2 regions of the Amaricoccus sp. W119 genome follow, and region 2 is predicted to be linked to the other one. Evidence: riboswitches for the same ligand, from Rfam matches in the RefSeq annotation. Region 2 holds a riboswitch; the other holds the start of a gene.
The links. A riboswitch is a leader RNA that binds a small molecule or an ion and turns the genes downstream of it on or off. The one in region 2 is predicted to bind glycine.

Region 1 (3,398 bases), on a different contig from region 2:
ACCGGAAGGGGATCGACATCAACTACGTGCTCCGCCCGGGCCGGGACCAGAGCACGCCGGCGGCCTGGGCGCGCTGCCCGCGCACGAACCTGCTGATCCGCGTCTTCAGCGACCAGCCGGGACTGCAGATCTTCAATGCGCCGACGATGACCGTCTCGGCGCCGGGGCATGGGGGAGAGGTCTACCGCCCCTACGCCGGCCTCTGTTTCGAGGCGCAGCACTTCCCCGATTCGATGCATCACCCGGACTGGCCGAGCATCGTCGTCACGCCCGAGGCACCCTATTTCCAGCGACTCTCGATGGAGATCGCGAAGGACTGACGCGCCGGGGCGCGCCGGTCCTCCGCGGGTCCGGGCCTTACGCCGCCGCCGAAGCCGGGGCTTGACCGCGGACGACGCGAGGCGCGAACTCGGCTGCGACGCTCTCCGCCACCAGCCGCGCCGTCGCAGCGGACAGCGTCCAGCCGAGATGGCCGTGGCCGGTGTTGTAGAAGACACCCTTCGCCTTGCCGCGGCCGACACGGGGCAGCATCGAGGGGGTCATCGGGCGCAGGCCCGCCCAGGGCACCACCTGCTCGGTGGAGACGCCGGGGAAATGCTTCTGGCACCATTCCACCAGCGGCTGGATCCGGTCGGCGCGGATGTCCTTGTTGGCGCCGTTGAATTCGGCGGTGCCGGCGATGCGGAAACGATCCGCACCGAAGCGGCTCGCCACGATCTTCGCCCGGTCGTCCAGCAGGCTGATCCAGGGCGCGGCGGCCTGGCTTTCCGCGTCCGGAAGCTGCACGGTGATCGAGTAGCCCTTCACCGGATAGATGTTCACCCGGTCGCCGAGCGCCTTCGCCAGGGACCGGCTGCGAACGCCGGCCGCGACGACGACGCCGTCGAAGGTCTCGCTCGTCAGCGGCGTCACCACGCGTACGCCGCCCTCGATCGTCGTCACGTCGTTCACTTCGGTTCCGAACCGCATGTCGGCCCCGCGACGCTCGCAGGCGCGAGACAGCCCGACGGTGAACTTGTGGATGTCGCCCGAGCTGTCGCTCTCGGTGACGAAGCCGCCCACGAAGTCGCCGTGCAGCGCCGGCTCGAGATCGCGCATCTCGCCGGGCGTCACCTCGCGGCGGTCGAGTCCGCCCTGCTTCAGCAGGCCGTTCACCATGCGCGCGTGCTTGAAGTCCTTCTCCTTGGAGTAGAAGTGCAGGATGCCGCGCCGTTCCAGGTCGAAGTCGATCCCCTCACGCTCGGCCATTTCGAAGAGCACGTTCCGCGCCGCGATGGCGAGCTTCACGGTCTCGACCGTGTTCGACTTGTAGGACGGGATGTTCGACAGGAACTCCATCATCCAGCGGATCTTGTGGATCGTCGGCGCCGGGTTCACGAGGAGCGGCGCGTCGGCCGAAAGCATCCACTTCAGCCCCTTCAGCACCGTGCCCCACTGGGTCCAGGTCTCGGCGTTGGAGGCGGAGAGCTGGCCGCCGTTGGCGAAGCTCGTCTCCATCGCGGCGTAGCGGTGGCGGTCGAAGACCGTCACCTCGAAACCGCGGTCGAGAAGTTCATAGGCGGTGGTGAGGCCGGTCACACCGGCACCGATGACAGCGATACGGGTCATGAGTCACACTCCAAGACTGCGGCGTCCTCGCCGCGGTGCCCCCTCCGTGCCTTGGACCTGAGAGTTTCACCTTCGGGTCTCGGACCCTCGGGTTTTCTCCTTCGGTGGGCCTTTCGGGCCGCTTTCCGGAGTGTTTCGCCAACGCCGGTCCTTGGACCTGAGAGTTTCCGGGGCGGTTGCTCCTTCGGCGGCGGGTCTCCCCGCCTTCTCCCGGCGTGACGTGATGTGAGATTGCTTATGCCCAAACTCGATGATTCGGGCAACGAAATTCTTCGACCTGTCCGATCCCGCTCCCTTTCCGTCACGGCGCCGCTCGGCTCTAATGGCGATCGGGGGAGCGGGAGCGAATATCTTGACCAGGCCGACCTTCAGCGACATCGCACGCCATGCCGGGGTGAGCACCGCGACGGTGGAGCGCGTGCTGAACGGCCGGGGCGGCGTCAGGCCCCCGACGGTCGAGAAGGTCGTCGCCGCGGCGCGCGCGCTCGACTATCCCCGGCGGCTGCCGGAGGTGCACCGGGGCCTTCTCAGGGTAGAGGTGCTGCTGGTGCGGCCGGAGACGGATTTCTACCACCGCCTCTCGCGCGCCTTCGAGCGGATCGCGGCGACGCTCGATCCGACGGTGCGCGTGCATCGGACCTTTCTGAAGGAGGCCGATCCCGAGAGCATCGCGAAGCGGATCGCCTCGCGGGAGCAGCGTCGCGCGGGCATGATCCTCGCCGTGCCCGACCATCCGAGCATCCGGGCGGCCGTCGCCGGTCTCCCTCCCGGCATGCCGATCGTGCATGTCGTGACGCGCGCGCACGAGAGGATCGGCGAACTCATCGCCATCGACAATTACGCGGCCGGGCGGAGCGCCGCGATGTTCATCGCCCGGATGGAGCGGCGGCCGGGAACGGTGATCGCGATCTCGCACCATATCTACGAGGTGCACCGGGCGCGGATGCGGGGCTTCGCCGACTACATGGCGGCGCATGCGCCGGAGGGGCTCGTGTTCCGCTGGATCGGCTTCTCGCATGACGACCGGCGGCTCGCGGGCGACCGGCTGTTCGAGGCCTTCAACCTCTGGCCGGATCTCGTCGGGCTCTACAACGCCGGGGGCGCCAATACCGGGCTCGTCGAGGCGCTGAGGCGGCATCCGCGCGGGCGCGAGCTTTTCGTCGTCGGGCATGAACTCAGCGAGGCGACGGAACCGGCGCTGCGCGAGGGATATGTCGACGTGGTGCTCGATCAGGCACCCGAGGCGCAGGCCCGCCGCGCGCTCGACCTCATGCTGCGTCGAATCGGGCTCCTCGACATGGAGCCGGACACGCGACCCATCCGTTTCGTGACGGTGACCGCCGAGAGCCTTTGATCAGATCTGATCAAGGGACTCGTGGATTCGCGGGGCTCGGACGCGTATCAATGGCTGGCAACGAAGACGGGAGGTGACGCCCCCCTGGGTTGTCCGGACGGCGAGGAGACTGGCCGGCGGAAACCTCGGATGGGAGCTCAACCGGCGGGGGATGATCCCGCGCCGGCGGCGGACGCCTAGTCTTCTCCACCCGGCGCGGAGGAGAACGCCATGGACGACCTGCAGTACGGAAAGAGAAACAAGCGCGGCGACTGGGCCCCGAACGAGCCGCTGACGCTCGCGCCGGTGTTCCAGCTGCCCTTCGACTTCAAGGCCTTCCTGAAGTGGATTCCGCACTACTTCTTCCCGTGGAACATCATCTTCGCGATCTCGGCGGTCGCCTACTGGGCCTGGATCATCCCCTCCGTCGAGACGATGCAGACGCTCTCCTTCGGCT
Region 2 (3,398 bases):
CATCTCCGACCGGCTGCGCCAGGGCCGGCCCGACGCCACGCTCGCAGGCTTCGCGCTGCAGCCTATGATCTATCGCGCGGGCTCGCACGAGCTCATCCTCGGCGTCTCGCACGATCCGGTCTTCGGTCCGGTCATCCTCTTCGGGGCGGGCGGGCTCACGGTCGCGGTCGTGCGCGACACGGCGATCGCGCTGCCGCCGCTCGACGCGGGCCTCGCCGCCGATCTCATCTCGCAGACGCGCATCTCGCGGCTCCTCGAAGGGGTGCGTGGGATCGCGCCCGCGAACTTCCCCGCGATCCAGGGCGCGCTGATCGCGCTCTCGCATCTGATCGAGGATTTTCCCTGTCTCAGGGCGCTCGACGTGAACCCGCTGCTGGCGAATGCCGAGGGGGTGACGGCGCTCGACGCGCGTATCGAGATAGACCCGGAGGATCTCGACCGCCGGGGGCCGAATCCGGACCTCGCGATCCGGCCGTATCCGTCGGGCTGGCGGCGCGAAGTCACGCTCAAGGGCGGGACCTATCTGCTCCGGCCCATTCTTCCGGTCGATGCGACGCTCTACCCGGATTTCCACGCGCATCTCTCGGCCGAGGATATCCGGATGCGGTTCCTGGCACCCCGCCGGTCGTTCAGCCAGACGCATGACCTGCGCCAGACCCAGCTCGACTACGACCGCGAGATGGCCTTCATCGCCATTGCGCCCTCGGGGGAGATGGCCGGGGTGTCGCGGCTGAGCTGTGATCCCGACAAGCGCTCGGCGGAATACGCACTGCTGGTCCGGAGCGACATGAGCGGGCGCGGGCTGGGCCGGGCGCTGATGACGATCCTGATCGAATACGCGCGCGCGGAAGGGCTGGAGTGGCTTGAGGGCATGGTTTTCGCGCAGAACCGCGGCATGCAGCGGCTCATCGCCTCGCTCGGCTTCACGGCGGAGTCGATGGCGGACGAGCCGGACGTTACGATGACTCGGCTGCGACTCTGAAGCGCATTCCCGATTGCGCCCTCATCGCCCCGACACTAAGGTCGTATTCGCCGGACCGGGAGAAGCGGTCGAGGCCGTGCCGAAGGAGCAACCGCCCCGGAAACTCTCAGGCAAAGGGTACCGCCGGCACCAAACTCTGGAGAGAGGCGCGATCGCGCCCGCCGGGGCAGGCCCCCGGGACATGGGCGCGCTGGACCTGCGCGCTCGACCTTGAGGAGACGCGATGTCCGGCGAACAGACCTTGAACGAATCCGGGACCCGACCCGAGACGGAATCCGAAACCGCGGCGCGCACGCCGCTGCATGAGCTCAACGTGTCGCTCGGCGGTCGGATGGTGCCTTTCGCCGGCTACGAGATGCCGGTGCAGTTCCCGGCGGGAATCCTGAAGGAGCACCTCCATACACGCGAGGCGGCGGGGCTTTTCGACGTGAGTCACATGGGCCAGTTCGCCCTGCGTCCGAAATCGGGCGATCTCGCCGATGCCGCCCGGGCCTTCGAGGCGCTGGTGCCGGTCGACGCGCTCGGGCTCAAGCCGGGCCGCCAGCGCTACGGTCTCTTCACCAACGACGCGGGCGGGATCGAGGACGATCTCATGTTCGCCAACTGCGGCGACCACCTCTTCGTCGTCGTCAACGCGGCCTGCAAGGCGGCGGACGCGGCGCTCATGGAGGCGGGTCTGGGCGAGAGCTGCGAGATCGAGCCGCTCGACCGCGCGCTCCTGGCCCTGCAGGGGCCGACGGCGGAGGCCGCGCTGGCCGCGCTGGCGCCCGAGGTCGCGGCGATGCGCTTCATGGACGTCCGCGGGGTCACGCTGACGGGGGCGCTCGCCGGTACGGAGACCATCGTCTCCCGCTCGGGTTACACCGGCGAGGACGGGTTCGAGATCTCCGTGCCCACCGGCGCGGCCGTCGCGCTCGCCGAGGCGCTGCTCGCCCAGGAGGGCGTGCTGCCGATCGGGCTTGGCGCGCGTGACTCGCTGCGGCTCGAGGCGGGGCTCTGCCTCTATGGCCACGACATCGACCGGGAGACCACGCCGGTCGAGGCCGCGCTCGAATGGGCGATCCAGCCGGCACGCCGCACGGGCGGCGCGCGGGCGGGCGGTTTCCCCGGCGCGGAGCGAGTGCTCGGCGAATTCGCCACCGGCGCCGCGCGGCGCCGCGTCGGGCTGCGGCCGGAGGGCCGGGCGCCGATGCGCGAGAGCGTGGAGATCACCGAGGGCGAGGAGGTCGTGGGCCGGATCACCTCCGGCGGCTTCGGCCCGAGCCTGAACGCGCCCGTCGCGATGGGCTACGTGCCGACCCGCCTCGCCGAGCCCGGAACCGAGCTGGCGGCGATCCTGCGCGGGAAACGCTTGCCGGTCGCGGTTTCCGCGCTTCCTTTCGTCACGCCGGGTTACAAACGGGGCTGAGCCCCCCAGATGGAGACACGCATGCTGAAATTCACCGAGGAGCACGAGTGGCTGCGCCAGGACGGCGAGGAGGTGACCGTCGGGATCACCCAGCACGCCACCGAGCAGCTGGGCGATCTCGTCTTCATCGAGCTTCCCGAGGAGGGCGCCAGCGTCATCAAGGGCGACGAAGTGGTGACGATCGAGAGCGTGAAGGCGGCGAGCGACATTTCCGCGCCGCTCGACGGCGTGATCACCGAGGTGAACACCGCGATCGTGGCCAATCCGGCGCTCGTCAACGACGATCCGATGGAGAACGGCTGGTTCTTCAAGATGACCCTCGCCGACGCGGGCGATCTCGACTCGCTGATGGACGAGGAAGCCTACCAAGAATACATCGCCTGAGGGGGCGTCATGCCGTTTCGTGAGTCAGACTACCACCCGTACGATTTCGCCAACCGCCGGCACATCGGGCCCAGCCCGGCGGAGATCGCCGAGATGCTCGCGACGATCGGGGTGCCGAGCGTCGAGGCGCTGATCGACCAGACGGTGCCGGGGAGCATCCGTCAGCGAAAACCGCTCCAATGGGGCAAGCCGCTCAGCGAACAGGGGGTGCTCCGGCGGCTGCGCGATGTCGCGGGCCGCAATCAGGTGCTGACGAGCCTGATCGGGCAGGGCTATCACGGAACGGTAACGCCGCCCGTCATCCAGCGGAACATCCTGGAGAATCCGGCCTGGTACACGGCCTATACGCCGTACCAGCCGGAGATCAGCCAGGGCCGGCTGGAGGCGCTCCTCAACTACCAGACCATGGTCTGCGACCTGACCGGGCTCGACGTCGCCAATGCCTCGCTTCTCGACGAGGCGACGGCGGCCGCGGAGGCGATGGCGCTCTGCGAGCGCGGGTCGAAGTCGAAGGCGACGGCCTTCTTCGTCGATCATGCGTGCCATCCCCAGACCATCGCCGTGATCCGGACCCGGGCCGAGCCGCTCGGCTGGGAGGTGATCGTCGGCGATCCGTTCAGCGAT

Region 1: linked by a shared signal. The riboswitch ahead of ACLJK8_RS08540 (D-amino acid dehydrogenase) and the one ahead of gcvT (glycine cleavage system aminomethyltransferase GcvT) in region 2 are both predicted to bind glycine.

What each region holds. Positions count from the first base shown of each region.
Region 1 covers NZ_JBKQWU010000011.1:27,030-30,427, reverse strand. The annotation lists gene ACLJK8_RS08545 (aldose epimerase family protein) at 1-320, shown strand, start outside; gene ACLJK8_RS08540 (D-amino acid dehydrogenase) at 358-1,608, opposite strand; glycine riboswitch at 1,744-1,831, opposite strand; gene ACLJK8_RS08535 (LacI family DNA-binding transcriptional regulator) at 1,961-2,962, shown strand; gene ACLJK8_RS08530 (sterol desaturase family protein) at 3,173-3,398, shown strand, end outside.
Region 2 covers NZ_JBKQWU010000018.1:35,935-39,332, reverse strand. The annotation lists gene ACLJK8_RS11560 (bifunctional acetate--CoA ligase family protein/GNAT family N-acetyltransferase) at 1-982, shown strand, start outside; glycine riboswitch at 1,027-1,115, shown strand; gene gcvT (glycine cleavage system aminomethyltransferase GcvT) at 1,206-2,390, shown strand; gene gcvH (glycine cleavage system protein GcvH) at 2,415-2,774, shown strand; gene gcvP (aminomethyl-transferring glycine dehydrogenase) at 2,784-3,398, shown strand, end outside.